One region of the Rhizobium sp. BK060 genome, then DNA from elsewhere that is predicted to be linked to it. Evidence: riboswitches for the same ligand, from Rfam matches in the RefSeq annotation. Region 1 holds a riboswitch; each other region holds the start of a gene.
The links. Region 1 has a riboswitch for thiamine pyrophosphate ahead of thiM (hydroxyethylthiazole kinase). Riboswitches for the same ligand answer to the same signal wherever they lie in the genome.
Positions count from the first base shown of each region.

Region 2: linked by a shared signal. The riboswitch ahead of thiB (thiamine ABC transporter substrate binding subunit) and the one ahead of thiM (hydroxyethylthiazole kinase) in region 1 are both predicted to bind thiamine pyrophosphate.
Region 3: linked by a shared signal. The riboswitch ahead of thiC (phosphomethylpyrimidine synthase ThiC) and the one ahead of thiM (hydroxyethylthiazole kinase) in region 1 are both predicted to bind thiamine pyrophosphate.

Region 1 is NZ_JACHYW010000007.1:69,609-74,208, reverse strand. Features, by position in the region: gene FHT71_RS09705 (PBP1A family penicillin-binding protein) at 1-412, opposite strand, end outside; gene thiD (bifunctional hydroxymethylpyrimidine kinase/phosphomethylpyrimidine kinase) at 771-1,592, opposite strand; gene thiE (thiamine phosphate synthase) at 1,589-2,224, opposite strand; gene thiM (hydroxyethylthiazole kinase) at 2,221-3,024, opposite strand; TPP riboswitch at 3,075-3,171, opposite strand; gene FHT71_RS09685 (MFS transporter) at 3,266-4,600, opposite strand, start outside.
Region 2 is NZ_JACHYW010000009.1:210,816-215,415, forward strand. Features, by position in the region: gene FHT71_RS12675 (MDR family MFS transporter) at 45-1,577, shown strand; TPP riboswitch at 1,638-1,749, shown strand; gene thiB (thiamine ABC transporter substrate binding subunit) at 1,794-2,816, shown strand; gene thiP (thiamine/thiamine pyrophosphate ABC transporter permease ThiP) at 2,816-4,450, shown strand; gene FHT71_RS12690 (ATP-binding cassette domain-containing protein) at 4,443-4,600, shown strand, end outside.
Region 3 is NZ_JACHYW010000008.1:207,349-211,948, reverse strand. Features, by position in the region: gene thiO (glycine oxidase ThiO) at 1-486, opposite strand, end outside; gene thiC (phosphomethylpyrimidine synthase ThiC) at 488-2,314, opposite strand; TPP riboswitch at 2,407-2,518, opposite strand; gene FHT71_RS11605 (FadR/GntR family transcriptional regulator) at 2,567-3,331, opposite strand; gene FHT71_RS11600 (four-carbon acid sugar kinase family protein) at 3,357-4,418, opposite strand; gene FHT71_RS11595 (oligopeptide/dipeptide ABC transporter ATP-binding protein) at 4,415-4,600, opposite strand, start outside.

The sequences.
Region 1 (4,600 bases):
GCCTTGTACGCAGGCCACGAACACTGCCCCGCGTTTTAACCAGAGCAGCCGCGAACCACTTGCCAAGTTCGTGGACAGTTGATGGGGCGTCCAGCGGCATTGATGCCGTGAGCTTCGCTCTCAAGTCGGAAACGGCCGTCTTGGCCCTTGCCCTTGTGAAGGCGAAACTTGCCTGTAAATCATGGCGAAGCGCACCCAGTAGATTGTGCGCCGCCTGTCTGCTTTGACCAAAGGAGCGGGGAGGCTGTTCCGGGGAGGCGGCTTGGGTGGATGAGCCGGGCCCTCCCGATGGGTCCGAGGCAGGCGCCTGCGGCTCAACGTGGTCGGCAGCGAACTCCAAATTTGCCGGGCGATTGGCAGCCGTGGTTGGGTCATTGCCACTTTTGGTCGAGGATTTGGGATGACTAGGCATCGGCTACCGCTAGAGGGCTCTTCCGGAATGTAGGGCTAGCTTATAACGTAGCAATGCTCGACGGCCATCGCAAAACGGTTCGTGTACGTTCATGTTTCGCACGCTGAAATCGCCCCCGCCGCGTGGGTGCTTGATTGCAGGACATCTCGACACCATGGTGCGGGAAGAATTCTCCTCCTGACCACGAGTGCCAAATCGGCTGACGCTGAGGCCCCGCTTGGCAGAAACTCGACGGTTCCAGTCGCCATTTTCATCCCCTTCAACTGAGCGGCGGGCCCGCCGCCGGCGGAGCTTGCTCATCACCGCCAACGCCTGCAATGTTGGTCTGCGGTATAGCCACCGCGTTTCGATGGGTGCCTCAATGTCGGTCGAGCTGTGGCGTTGGCCAAAGCTCGTGAAAATGCTGAACCGGTCCGTGACCGGAACCGACTGTCAGCGTGTCTGCCTGCGCGACGGCCTGGGCGAGGTAGGCCTTTGCATCCGCCACTGCCTTGAGCAGCGCGGCGCCCTTTGCAAGTTCGGCGGCAAGCGCGCTTGACAGCGTGCAGCCGGTGCCATGCGTGTTCGCCGTTCGTATCCGCGCCGCTTCGAACCAGCTCAACCTCGAGGCTGTGGCCAGGACATCAGGGCTCTCCTGCCCAGGCAGATGGCCACCCTTGATCAACACGGCCTGCGGGCCCAATGCACGCAGGCTTTGCGCCTGATCAGCCATTTCCGCACGACTCTCAGCCGTAGGTCCATGCAGGAGTGCCGCAGCTTCGGGCAGGTTGGGGGTCAGCAGCGTCGCAAGCGGCAGCAGGCGCCGAGTAAGGACTTCGACCGCCGACAGATCAAGGAGGGAGGCGCCACCCTTGGCGACCATCACCGGATCAAGCACGATCGGTATACCTTTGTGCGGTTCGATTGCATCGGCGACGGCGCCGGCGATTTCGGCGTTCGCAATCATACCGATTTTGATCGCGTCAACGCGCACATCGGCAAAGACCGCCTTGATCTGGTCGGCAACGAAAGCGGCAGGAACCAGATGGACACCGGAAACACCCTGGCTGTTTTGCGCGGTCAGCGCGGTTAAAACTGCCATGCCGTAGACGCCACGGGCAGAGAACGCCTTCAAATCGGCCTGGATTCCGGCGCCGCCCGAGGGATCGGAGCCGGCGATGGAAAGAACGTTGCGGATCATCCGTGAACCTTTCGAATGTTTTCAGCGATGTCGCGGGTGGCAGCCTCTGGGTCAGGGGTGCCGCAGATCGCGGAGACGACCGCAAGACCGTCAGCGCCAGCCGCGAAGACAGCTCCGACATGATCCGCCTTCAAGCCGCCGATCGCGACGGCGGGAACGCGACAGATCCGCACCAGACGCGCGAGCCCGGCAAAACCAATCGGCTGTTTGTGGTCCGCCTTTGTCGGCGTCGCAAACACCGGGCCGATGCCGGCATAATCCACGATTGCCGGATCGACCGCCGCGGCCAGCGCCTCGGTCTCGACCGAGAGCCCAAGGATCATGTCGTGCCCAATCCGTGCGCGGGCAGTGGGTGCATCCATGTCCTGTTGCCCAATGTGAAGACCGTCGGCACCAATTGCGACCGCGGCCTCGACGTCATCGTTGACGATGAGCCGCGCACTGGTGCCAAAGAAAGCCGCCTTGAGCGCCCGCCCGGTCTCGATCATCCGGGCCGTATCCGCTTGCTTGTTGCGCAGTTGCACAACCGTCGCTCCGCCCGCGACTGCCGCCCGCGCCGTCTCCACCATGCCTAGGCGGGCGCAAAGGTCGGGATCGAGGACGAGGTAAAGTGAAAGATCGATGTTCTTCATGCACAGCGCAGCCGTGCGTGGCGATCGAGAAGTGAGGCGTCGAGCCCTGCAAGCGCGTCGAGGAACCGCCAGGAAAACGAGCTCGGGCCGTCCGCCTTGCTGGCCGCCGTTTCACCGGCAACAGCAAAGGTCGCGAGTGCCGCAACCGTTGCCTCGAAGGGTGCGTCGGGCCGAACCGCCACGAAGGCGCCCACAAGGCAGGTCAGCGAACACCCAAGCGCGGTCACCTGAGGCATCAACGCCGAGCCCCCCTCGATGCGCGCCGCCCGTTCGCCGTTGGTGACGAAATCAACAACGCCGGTCACTGCGACGGTCGCTCCGTGCACCCTTGCGAGCAGGCGTGCGGATTCCTCGGCCTGCTCGACACCGTCGCGGCTGTCCACGCCCTGGCCACGGCTTGCGCCGCCGGCAAGCGCGATGATTTCGGAGGCATTGCCGCGAATGACGGCGGGGCCGAGCTCCAGCAGCCGGTCCACAGCAGCACGACGAAACCCCGTGGCATAATGGGCGACCGGATCGAGAACCCATGGTTTTCCAGACTGACCGGCCGCGATGGCGGCCGTCTCCATGCCGCGCAGCCAGCCTGACGAAAGTGTACCGATATTGATTGTCAGCGCGCCAGCGATCGCGGCAAATTCGCCAGCCTCTTCTTGCGCATGCACCATGGCGGGAGAAGCACCAGCCGCCAGGAGCACATTGGCCGCGATGTTCATGGCAACGAAGTTGGTAATGCAATGGACGAGTGGCGGTCGCGCGCGCAAGTGGCTCAGCAACGTTCCCGGTGAGGTTTGGTCTGGCATGGTGCGCCTTTCAATCGGGGAGGAAAGGCGCGAGGACTTGCGCGGGAAGCTGGAAGTCCCGAGCGACTCCCTCCGCCGGCATTATCCGGTTCAGGTTCAAAGGGTGCTTCTCAGCCCACCATCAGGAGGGCGCCCCTGTCTCTCATTGGCTTGTTGTGGCAGAGAAGCACGCATCTGTCATCCATAAAATGGACACCGCCGGGCAAGAACCCGGCGACGTCGCGTGCGACGTGGTCAGGGACTATTCCGCTGCCTGATAGATGCTCCGGTCGATAAGAGACGATCTCGGGCCGAGTGCCGCAGCAAGTGTGACGAGGACCGAGAGGACGGCGACAAATGTGATGCCGGCAAAATACGGATCCCAGCCAAAACCGGAGGCCGCACCGAAGATCGCCGAAGCTGCCGCAAGGACGATACCGCCACCAATCTGGAAGGACGCGAACAACAGCCCGGATGCAAGCCCGGATTGGTCTTCGCCAACGTCGGAGAGGGCGGCAACCTGCACGGAGGGGTAGGTCATGGCATAACCCACACCGAGCGGGATCTGCGACAGCGCAACCAGCAAGATGGGGTTGATGTGGCCGACACTCAGGATCCAGAAGATATAGCTTATGGCCTGCAGCGCTACGCCGAGTGTCATCAGCCCGGTCGTACCGCGATTTTGCGCGATCGTGGCAAAACGTGGCGCCAGGAACATGACGCAGACGCCGCCGAAGGCAAAGGAGAAGCCGGTCGCAAAGGCCGACCAGCCGACCACGGTCTGATAGTAGAGGGTCGCGATAAACTGGAAGCCGACATAGACGCCCTGGAACAGCGCGGCAATGGCATTGGCGTGGGAAAGCTTTGCCCGCCGGAATATCGCAAGCGGTACCATCGGATCAGAATGGCGAGATTCGACGATGAGGAAGAGACCGATCAAAGCGGTGGCCGCCACCAGTGCTCCCCAGGTTGGCACTGCCTGCCAGCCCTCGGCCGCAGCATTGGTAATGCCAAAGACGAAAAGCAAAAGTCCAGGCGTGATCGTCATTGCGCCTGCCCAGTCGAACGTCGCACGCGGCCCGCTGCGACGTTGATCCGCTGGCAGGACGAAGGGAGCAATCGCCAGCGCGATGACGGCGACAGGCGCGCCCATGACAAGCGTTGCCCGCCAGCTGAAAACGGTCGCGGCCCCACCGAGCACCATGCCGAGGACGAAGCCGGTCGCGCCGGTAGAGGCAAAGACGCCAAGCGCTTTCGCACGGGCTGCCCCTTCGCCGAACACCGACAGGAGCAGGGCAAGGGCAGCCGGTGCTGTGAACGCCGCGGCAATGCCCTTTATCAAGCGAGCGGCAATCAAAGTCGGGCCGCTATCGACAAAACCGCCCGCAATACTGGCGGCAGCGAATATGCCGAGCGACCAGAGGAAGACGCGACGGTGGCCGAAGACGTCCGCGACGCGCCCGCCCAGCAGCAGGAACCCGCCATAGCCAAGCACGTAGGCGCTGACCGCCCATTGGAGGGATGTCGCTTTCATGCCGAGCTCGGCCTGGATCGCCGGAAGCGCGACGCCAATCGTGGATACGTCCATTGCATCGAG
Region 2 (4,600 bases), on a different contig from region 1:
AATAGCACATAACGTAGTCAACGTATCACCTGGAACGACGCTTCATGGACACTCAAATTGCCGCGGCGCCGCTTGTGACGGATCATCGTCGGCGGTTCATCCTCTTCCTTTTTCTAATGGCAGCCATGTTCATGGCGACACTCGACAACCAGATCGTCGCAACGGCTCTGCCGACAATCGTCGGTGAGTTCGGCCACCTCGAGCGGTTCAGCTGGGTCGGCTCGGCCTATCTGCTCGCCGTGAGCGCGGTGATGCCGCTTTACGGCAAGCTCGGCGATCTCTTCGGCCGCAAGTATGTGATGATGGCCGCGCTCATGATTTTCACCATCGGCTCCGCCGTCTGCGGACTGGCCATATCCATGAACACGCTGATTGCAGCCCGCGTGTTGCAGGGGCTTGGCGGAGGCGGCATCATGGTATCGATCTTCGCCGTTAACGCCGACCTGTTCGAGCCTCGCGAACGTGCGCGGTACCAAAGCTATTCCAGCCTTGTGCTGATGGCATCCGGTGCGATCGGGCCTGTCCTCGGTGGTGCGATGAGCGATCTCTTCGGCTGGCGGTCGATCTTCCTCGTCAACGTTCCGATTGGCTTCGTCGTGCTTGTCGGTCTGGTGCTCATGCTGCCTTACCGGAAGCCGAACCGCCGTCCGAAGATCGACTATGCCGGAGCCTTGCTGCTCGCCTGGACGACGGCGAGCTTCGTGCTGGCTGCCGATGGCGCTCAGCTCTTCGGTTCGCTGGTGGCCCCGCAGAACCTTGTCATCATGGCACTCGGCGTTGCTGCAGTCATCGGATGGATTCGCGTCGAGCGCCGCGCCGCCGAGCCAATTGTTCCGCTGTCGCTGTTCCGCAATTCCACGTTCAGCCTGTTGCTTGTTATGTCGATCATGAGCGGCGCGATCGGCATCGGCATGGTCAATTATTTCGCGCTGTTCCTGCAGACGACGACTGGTCTTTCACCCTCGGCGGCCGGCGCGTTCTTCATTCTTTTGACCGGCGGCATCGTTTGCGGGTCGCTTTCTGCGGGCCGTATCATCTCCATCACCGGGCGCTACAAGCCGTTTGCCGTAGCAAGCCTGACCTGCAGTGCCATCGCATTCGTGCTGCTCACTCAGGTTCATGCGGGAACGCCGGTCCTGCTGATCGGAGCAGTGATGGCCCTCCACGGCTTCGGCGTCGGCCTTGCGCAACAGGTGCCGGTCATCGGCGTTCAGAATGCGGCTCCAGCGCGCGACGTCGGCGCCGCAACGGGATCGGTGACGCTGTCGCGCATGGGCGGCGCATCGATTGCTATCTCGATTTACGGCGCGATCGTTGGCTCACAGCTCGGCAAGACGGGACTGTCCATTCCCGGCGTAACTGACATCGAGCAGCTGACGCCGAAAATGCTGGTGGCTTTGCCGGAGTCGACACGTCAGGCGGTGGCCGACGCCTATGCCAATGCGTTCACACCGCTTTTCATGGCGTCCTGCGCGATCGCGCTCATTGGCCTTTGCGCCGCCTTGATGCTGAAACCGACGCAGCTGCCGCGCGCGGCCGAGGTGCGGCCGGCAGCCAGCACCGAAGCAGCGGAATAAATGCCAGTGGCGGGCTAAGGCCGCCACTTGCAAGACACCAAGCGTGGCGATACATCTGCAAACGCTCTAACGGGGTGCCCGTGCCCATTCGGTGCGCGGCTGAGAGGCTGAAAGCCAACCCGCGGAACCTGATCCGGCTAACACCGGCGGAGGGATTAGACGCGTGACATCTGGCACCGCCCTTTTCCCCTTCAAGCAAACCAGAGGAGAGGTGCCATGTTCAAATTCACAAGCTGTTTGCTGTTTGCCACGGCCTTTGTCGCGACTGTCGGCCTTGCCGGCCCAGGCGCGCGGGCGGCAGACAAGACGCTCACCGTATACACCTATGAGAGCTTCACATCGGAATGGGGTCCGGGGCCGAAGGTCAAGGAAGCATTCGAGAAGACCTGCGGCTGCAGCGTCAATTTCGTCAGTGTGGCTGATGGCGTGGCGCTGTTGTCGCGCCTCAAGCTCGAAGGCACTGGTACGAAGGCAGATGTCGTGCTCGGCCTGGACACGAACCTGACCACGGAAGCGAAGGCAACCGGCCTGTTCGATGCGAGTGGTGTCGACGTCAGTGCACTCAAAGTGCCCGGGGACTACAAGGACGATGTATTCGTGCCCTATGATTATGGCCACTTCGCCGTCATCTACGACACCCGGACGATCAAAAATCCGCCGCAGAGCATGAAGGATCTGGTCGAAGGAGACCCTTCGCAAAAGATCGTCATTGAGGACCCGCGCACCTCGACACCCGGGCTCGGTCTCTTGCTGTGGGTAAAGTCCGTCTACGGCGATAAGGCGCCTGAGGCTTGGGCAAAACTCAAAAAGCGGGTGTTGACGGTAACGCCCGGCTGGTCCGAGGCTTATGGACTTTTCACCAAGGGTGAGGCGCCGATGGTGTTCTCCTACACGACCTCGCCTGCCTACCACATGGTTGCGGAAAATACGGACCGCTATCAGGCGGCTGCATTCTCAGAGGGCCACTACATACAGATCGAAGTGGCGGGCCTGCTTAAGAATGCGCCGGACAAAGAGCTTGCGCGCGATTTCCTGAAATTCATGGTGACGCCGGGCTTCCAGGATACCATTCCGACCAACAACTGGATGATGCCGGTTTCGGCGACGTCGCAACCGCTGCCCGATGCGTTCGGCAAGCTCGTGAATCCGTCAAAGACCTTTCTGATGAGCTCGGAGGAAGTCGCGGAGAACCGCAAAGCCTGGATCGATGAGTGGCTGGCTGCCATGAGCATGAATTGATGCTTTTGACCAAGGCGGAGATGCGGCGGGTGATGTTGGGCGGGGCGCTAAGCCTTGCCGGCATTGCCGTTTTCGTCGGCCTTGCGGTCTTCGCCTTGCTTCTCTCGAGCGGTGCTTCGTCCATTCTGGCGGCGGTGCTTGAACCGTACATCCTGCGGGTCCTGCGTTTCACCTTGCTGCAGGCCTTGCTCTCGACGCTGCTATCGATCGCTTTTGCGATTCCCGTCGCTCAGGCCTTGGCGCGCCAGCAGCATTTCCCCGGACGCATGTGGATCATTCGGCTGATGGCTGTGCCGATGGGCCTGCCTGTTCTGATCGGGGCGCTCGGGTTGGTCGGTATCTGGGGGCGGCAGGGCCTTATGAACGCGCTGCTGCTCAAGCTCGGCATGGCGGAACCGATCAGCATCTACGGGCTTTCCGGGATCCTGTTGGCGCATATCTTCTTTAACATGCCGCTGGCTTGCCGCTTGATGCTGGCGGCATTAGAGCGCGTGCCAGCGGAATACTGGTTGATGGCGAGTGGTCTCGGCATGCGGCCTGGCTCGATTTTCCGCTTCATTGAATGGCCGGTTCTGCGTTCGGTCATTCCCGGTATCGCCGGTCTGATCTTCATGCTGTGCGCCACGAGTTTCACGCTGGTGCTGACGCTGGGTGGTGGGCCAGCCGCGACGACCGTCGAGGTTGCCATCTATCAATCGCTGCGTTTTGATTTCGACCCTGGCCGGGCCGTCGTTCTTTCCCTACTGCAAATTGTCCTTACATCGGTGATCCTTGGGGCGCTGTCGTTTCTTCCTGCGCCTGGGGATGAGGGGATGACGGCCGGCAAGGCTCTCAGGCGGCCGGATGGCGGGTTGCCGGGTGCACGGCTTGCGGATGGCGGCGTCCTACTGCTCGCCGCCCTGTTCCTCGGTCTACCTTTGATGTCGGTGCTTCTGGCTGGCCTTCGGTCTGATCTCATGAAGCTCCTGCGCGAACGCATCTTCTGGCAGTCGGCTGCAACCAGCCTTGCCATTTCGATCTCTGCGGCCATCCTCGCCTTGCTGATCTCGATGACGTTGGTGAGTGCGCGCCGGGCGGCGCTTCTCCGGCGCTCCGGGGCTACGGGCGCAGGAGCGTTCTTTGCCGCCATGGGTGGCGCGTCGTCATTGGTGTTGCTCGTGCCGCCGATCGTCCTTGCGACGGGCTGGTTCCTTGCGCTGAGAGGTTTCGGCGACGTGAGCGCCGTCGCTCCGCTGCTGATTGTCGCCATCAACGCCTTGATGTCTTTGCCCTTTGTGATGCGTGTCCTCGAGCCGGCGTTCATCGTTCATAAGCGCCGCACACAAAAACTTGCGGCGAGCCTCGGTATCATGGGTTGGGTGCAACTACGTCTGATCGATATGCCAGCCCTGTTCAAGCCGGTGCTCACGGCATTTTCGTTTGCAATGGCGCTGTCGCTCGGCGATCTCGGCGCCGTCGCGCTGTTCGGCTCGGACAGTTTCGTCACGTTGCCTTGGCTCGTCTATAGCCGCATGGGTAGCTATCGGACGAACGATGCGGATGGGCTGGCATTGATCCTTGGCATCGTCTGCCTGCTGCTCACGATCGCCGGCACTATGGGCCCCGCGCGCCGGGAGGTGGCTGTCCATGGGTGATCCTCAGTTCGCGATCGAAGTGCACGATGTCGGCCTCCAACTTGGCACGCAAGACTTTCACTTCGATTGCCGTCTTCCCGCCGGCGCCGTGATTGCCGTGACGGGTGCGTCCGGAGCCGGCAAGTCGACCTTCCTGAATTTGCTCGCCGG
Region 3 (4,600 bases), on a different contig from region 1:
ATGTTCGGTGACTTGCTCGATGAATGCGACACGCCGGGCGAGGAGCTTTTCTCGCAGCAGACCCAACACGCGCCTTGGATCGAGATGTCCTTCCAACGCGAAGAACAGGGCCCGCCTGAAGCGCCCGGCAAAAGCCGGCTCCAACGCGGCGATTTGCTCTTCGCCCAACCATTCATGGCCGCTGGTGCGACCGGCAAACCGATCGAGTTCGCTTTGGTCGCGCGCGGGAGCAACGACCAGCGTTCCGTTTCGGTGTACCTCGCCCGACAGCATCGTGTCCCACCGGTCGATGGCATCGCGGCCGCGCAGCAAGACGGCTTCGTCCCCGCTTTCACGCTCACACCAGGGCGCGAGCATGCCGCCCGCGAGCCAGGAGGCTGCTTGGCTAGAGCTTGGATCCGCAACGGTGACGTCGACACCACGAAGACTGAGTTCGTGCGCGACCGCGAGGCCGGCAACGCCGGCCCCTTTGACTAGGACATGCATCTCAGTCACGCGACCCTTGGGTGGCGTCGATCGGCATATAGAGATCGCCGCCCTCGCGGTATTTCGCCGCCATGGCGTCGAGCCCTTCCTTCTGCGCCTCGGCGCGGATGTCGTGCGAGATCCGCATCGAGCAGAACTTCGGGCCGCACATGGAGCAGAAGTGCGCCACCTTGTGCGCTTCCTTCGGCAGTGTCTCGTCGTGGAAGCTGCGGGCTGTCTCGGGATCCAGCGACAGGTTGAACTGATCCTCCCAGCGGAATTCGAAGCGGGCGCGCGACAGTGCGTCGTCGCGCAATTGAGCTGCCGGGTGTCCCTTGGCGAGATCGGCGGCATGAGCGGCGATCTTGTAGGTGATGACACCGGTTTTGACGTCGTTGCGGTCGGGGAGACCCAGGTGCTCCTTCGGGGTGACGTAGCAGAGCATCGCCGTCCCGAACCAGCCGATCATAGCAGCACCGATGCCGGAGGTGATGTGATCGTAGCCCGGTGCGATGTCGGTGGTCAGCGGCCCCAGCGTATAAAACGGTGCTTCGCCGCAAACGGCGAGCTGCTTATCCATGTTTTCCTTGATCTTGTGCATCGGCACGTGGCCGGGGCCTTCGATCATCACCTGGCAGTCCTTAGCCCAGGCGATCTTCGTCAGTTCGCCGAGGGTTTCCAGTTCGGCGAATTGCGCGGCGTCGTTGGCATCGGCAATTGAACCCGGACGCAGGCCGTCGCCGAGCGAGAACGAGACGTCATAGGCGCGGCAGATGTCGCAGATTTCCTCGAAGTGCTCATAGAGGAAGCTCTCGCGGTGGTGATGAAGACACCACTTGGCCATGATCGAGCCGCCACGCGAGACGATGCCGGTGACGCGGTTGACGGTCAGCGGGATGTAGTGAAGCCGCACCCCGGCATGGATCGTGAAGTAGTCGACGCCCTGCTCCGCCTGTTCGATGAGGGTGTCTCGATAGACTTCCCAGGTCAGGTTCTCGGCAATGCCCTCGACCTTCTCCAGTGCCTGATAGAGGGGAACGGTGCCGATCGGCAGTGGAGAGTTGCGAATGATCCATTCGCGAATGTTGTGGATGTTGCGGCCGGTGGAAAGATCCATGACGGTATCGGCGCCCCAGCGTGCCGCCCAGACCATCTTCTCGACCTCTTCGGCCATGGAAGAGGTGACGGCGGAGTTGCCGATATTGGCGTTGATCTTCACCAGAAAGTTCCGGCCGATGATCATCGGTTCGGATTCGGGGTGATTGATGTTGGCGGGAATGATCGCACGACCGGCAGCCACTTCCTGCCGGACGAATTCCGGGGTGACGTAATCCGGAATCCGAGCGCCGAAGCTCTCGCCATCGCGCGTGATGGCTTCCGCCTGTGCCTTGCGGCCGAGATTTTCGCGGATCGCGATGAACTCCATCTCGGGCGTGATGATGCCGGCGCGGGCATAGGCGAGCTGGGTGACGGCCTTGCCGTCCTTTGCGCGGAGCGGCTGGCGCTTGGCAGGAAATTCCGGCGTCAGCCGTTCGCCACTGGCAAAGCCGTTATCCTCAGGGCGCACCTGGCGGCCCTGATAGGCTTCGACATCGCCGCGAGCGAGGACCCAATTGCGACGCGGTTCCGGAAGCCCTTGCTCGATGCTGATGTCAGCACCTTCGACCGTATAGATGCCTGAGGAATCATAGACCGTGACCGGCGGTTCCCCTGATGTCGGGTGGACGGTGATTTCGCGCATCGGCACGCGGATGTCGGCGTGAATTTCCCCCGGAATGTAGATTTTCCGAGAGGCCGGCAATGGGCCTGTCGTAACGGCCGGGGTGATGTTCTTTGCGGCAATATTCATGGTTGAGGCTCCAAGTTTTAGGTTTGGAGACCCAGTCCTCAGCCGGAATGATGAAAAGACGCCGACACGGATTCCACGCGAGAATCCAATGCCTTCGAGCGCTTGCACCGTCCCTACGCCAGTATGAACTGGATCAGGTTCAACGGGTCACTGCGCACGATAGCAGTATCTCAGCCCCCTGCCGGGACCCCCCTGGTGAATGTGAAAAGGTTAGAGCCAGAGCAGCCGAGCTGTCAAGCCGACTGCCGCAGCCTACATCGAAAGGTCCAGCGCACGGCCTTCGAAGAGGCGGCTCTGCGACCCCTCGAGATGCGCCTTCATCAGCGCCCGCGCATCTTCCGCGCGGCCTTCGACGATAGCGAGGTAAATCTTGTTGTGCTCCTCATAGACTTGCTCAAGGCCTTGACGCGGACCAAGGAGCGATAGGCCGTGAAGGTGCATGCCGACCGCGATATGCGCCTTCAGGGCATCGATCGAGGCCGTGTAGTAGTGATTGTTGGCAGCTTCCGTGACCGCACGATGGAACGTGAAGTCGGCGTCGGTGCGATGAAGCTGGTGGCTGGTTGCCTCACGCAGATCGGCTAGCGCTGCGGCAATCTTCTGAATCGCCGCCTCGTCACGGCGCTTGGCGGCAAAGTAGGCGGCCGCGGGCTCGATCGTCAGGCGAAACTCATAGCAGCGCTGGATGTCGGCGATCGTCTTGACCGGCGAATAGGAAAGCTGCGCCGTTGGTGAGCCGTGGGCGCTGACAAAGGTACCGGCTCCTTGCCTGGCATAGACGATCCCCTGATCGCGCAACCGTGCCAACGCGTCGCGCACGATGGGGCGCGAGACACCAAGCATCGATGCAAGCTCGTGCTCACCAGGCAGGCGTGAATCTGGCGGATAGTTTCCCGAGCGAATACGCTCCTGCAATTGGTCGAAGACCCGATCGACCAGCTTGACGGCCTTGCCGCGCTCCGGCTTAGCCGCAGGCGCCGCTTGCGCATTCGCCGATACACCGTTTGCTTCGTCCACTTTCATTCTCCCCGCCGGCATTGTCTTATGCCGCCTGATTCTGTGCAATCAGTCTTACCAAACTATCAGAACTACCGAAGCCCCCGGACTTAACCGCGCATCGGAAACGCAGGCCATCTGACGTTACGACGTCAAACCAGGGAATACCCGCCTCGATTTCGCCCTGTGGCCTCAGGACTCGAATTCCGAGTGCGTGAAACACTGCCAACGCCGTATCGCCGCCGCCGACCACCAGCATTTCCGGGCGCATCATCTCTATGACCGATTTTACGCCTTTCGCGAAGCGGTCGGCAACTGCTGCAGCTTCGCCGGTGATTTCGCCCGTGCACCGCAAAAGTATTGGTAGGCCAAATCGTTCCTCGTACGTCAACGCTCCCATGGGCGCATCGATGGTTGACGTCAAAGCGCCGGAAACTTGCAACTTGGTCATCTGCTCTGTCGTGATCGGATCGCGGGAGCCGAAAGCGAAGACAGTCCGGCTCGATGCGGCAAAAGGTTTGCTTGCCCTGTTCGGTTGGCCGATCTTGCGGGCAAGTGCAGCTCCGATACCGCGGGCGCCGACGGCAAGGGTCGTCTTCCAGTCGTAAGCGCCAACCACCCGGTCGAGATCGCTGTGCGTTTCAGCATCGCGGACGATCACTTGGCCGTTATTTGCCTCGAAAAGTTCGACAATCGGTAGCGGCTTGTCGACACCACGACCGACGACGTGACCGTTGCGGGTCAAACGCTCTTGATCGGGAATGGCTGGTGCCACCACGATTGCCTCGTGACCGAAGACGGCAGTCAAAGCTTCGCTTTCTGCCGCAACATTCCCCTTAAGCCGGGAGTCGATCTTTTTCAGAACGATTTGAGGTGAGGCGGCAAGAAGGGCCTTCGCCGCAGCGCTGACCTTCCTTGCCGCTTCCTCCTCCGGGAGAGCTCTTGAAGCCGTGTTGACCACCACGACCTCGCAATCGGTCGCAAGCGTTTCCGATATGGCCCCGACGTCGATCGCGACAGCGACGGAAAGTCCGGCGTCGAAGAAGGGGGTTCCCGTGTCGAGCGCGCCGGTCAAATCGTCAGCGATGATCGCGACCTTTAGCATCATGCGGTCTGTCCTGCGTTGACAGCGTGGCAGGCGACAAGATGGCCAGGCTTGGCTTCCTTCCATTCCGGCACAACCTTGCTGCACACGTCCATGGCGATTGGGCACCGCGAATGGAAGCGACAGCCGCTCGGCGGATTGAGCGGGCTCGGCACGTCGCCTTGCAGGATCTGGCGCTTGCGCGT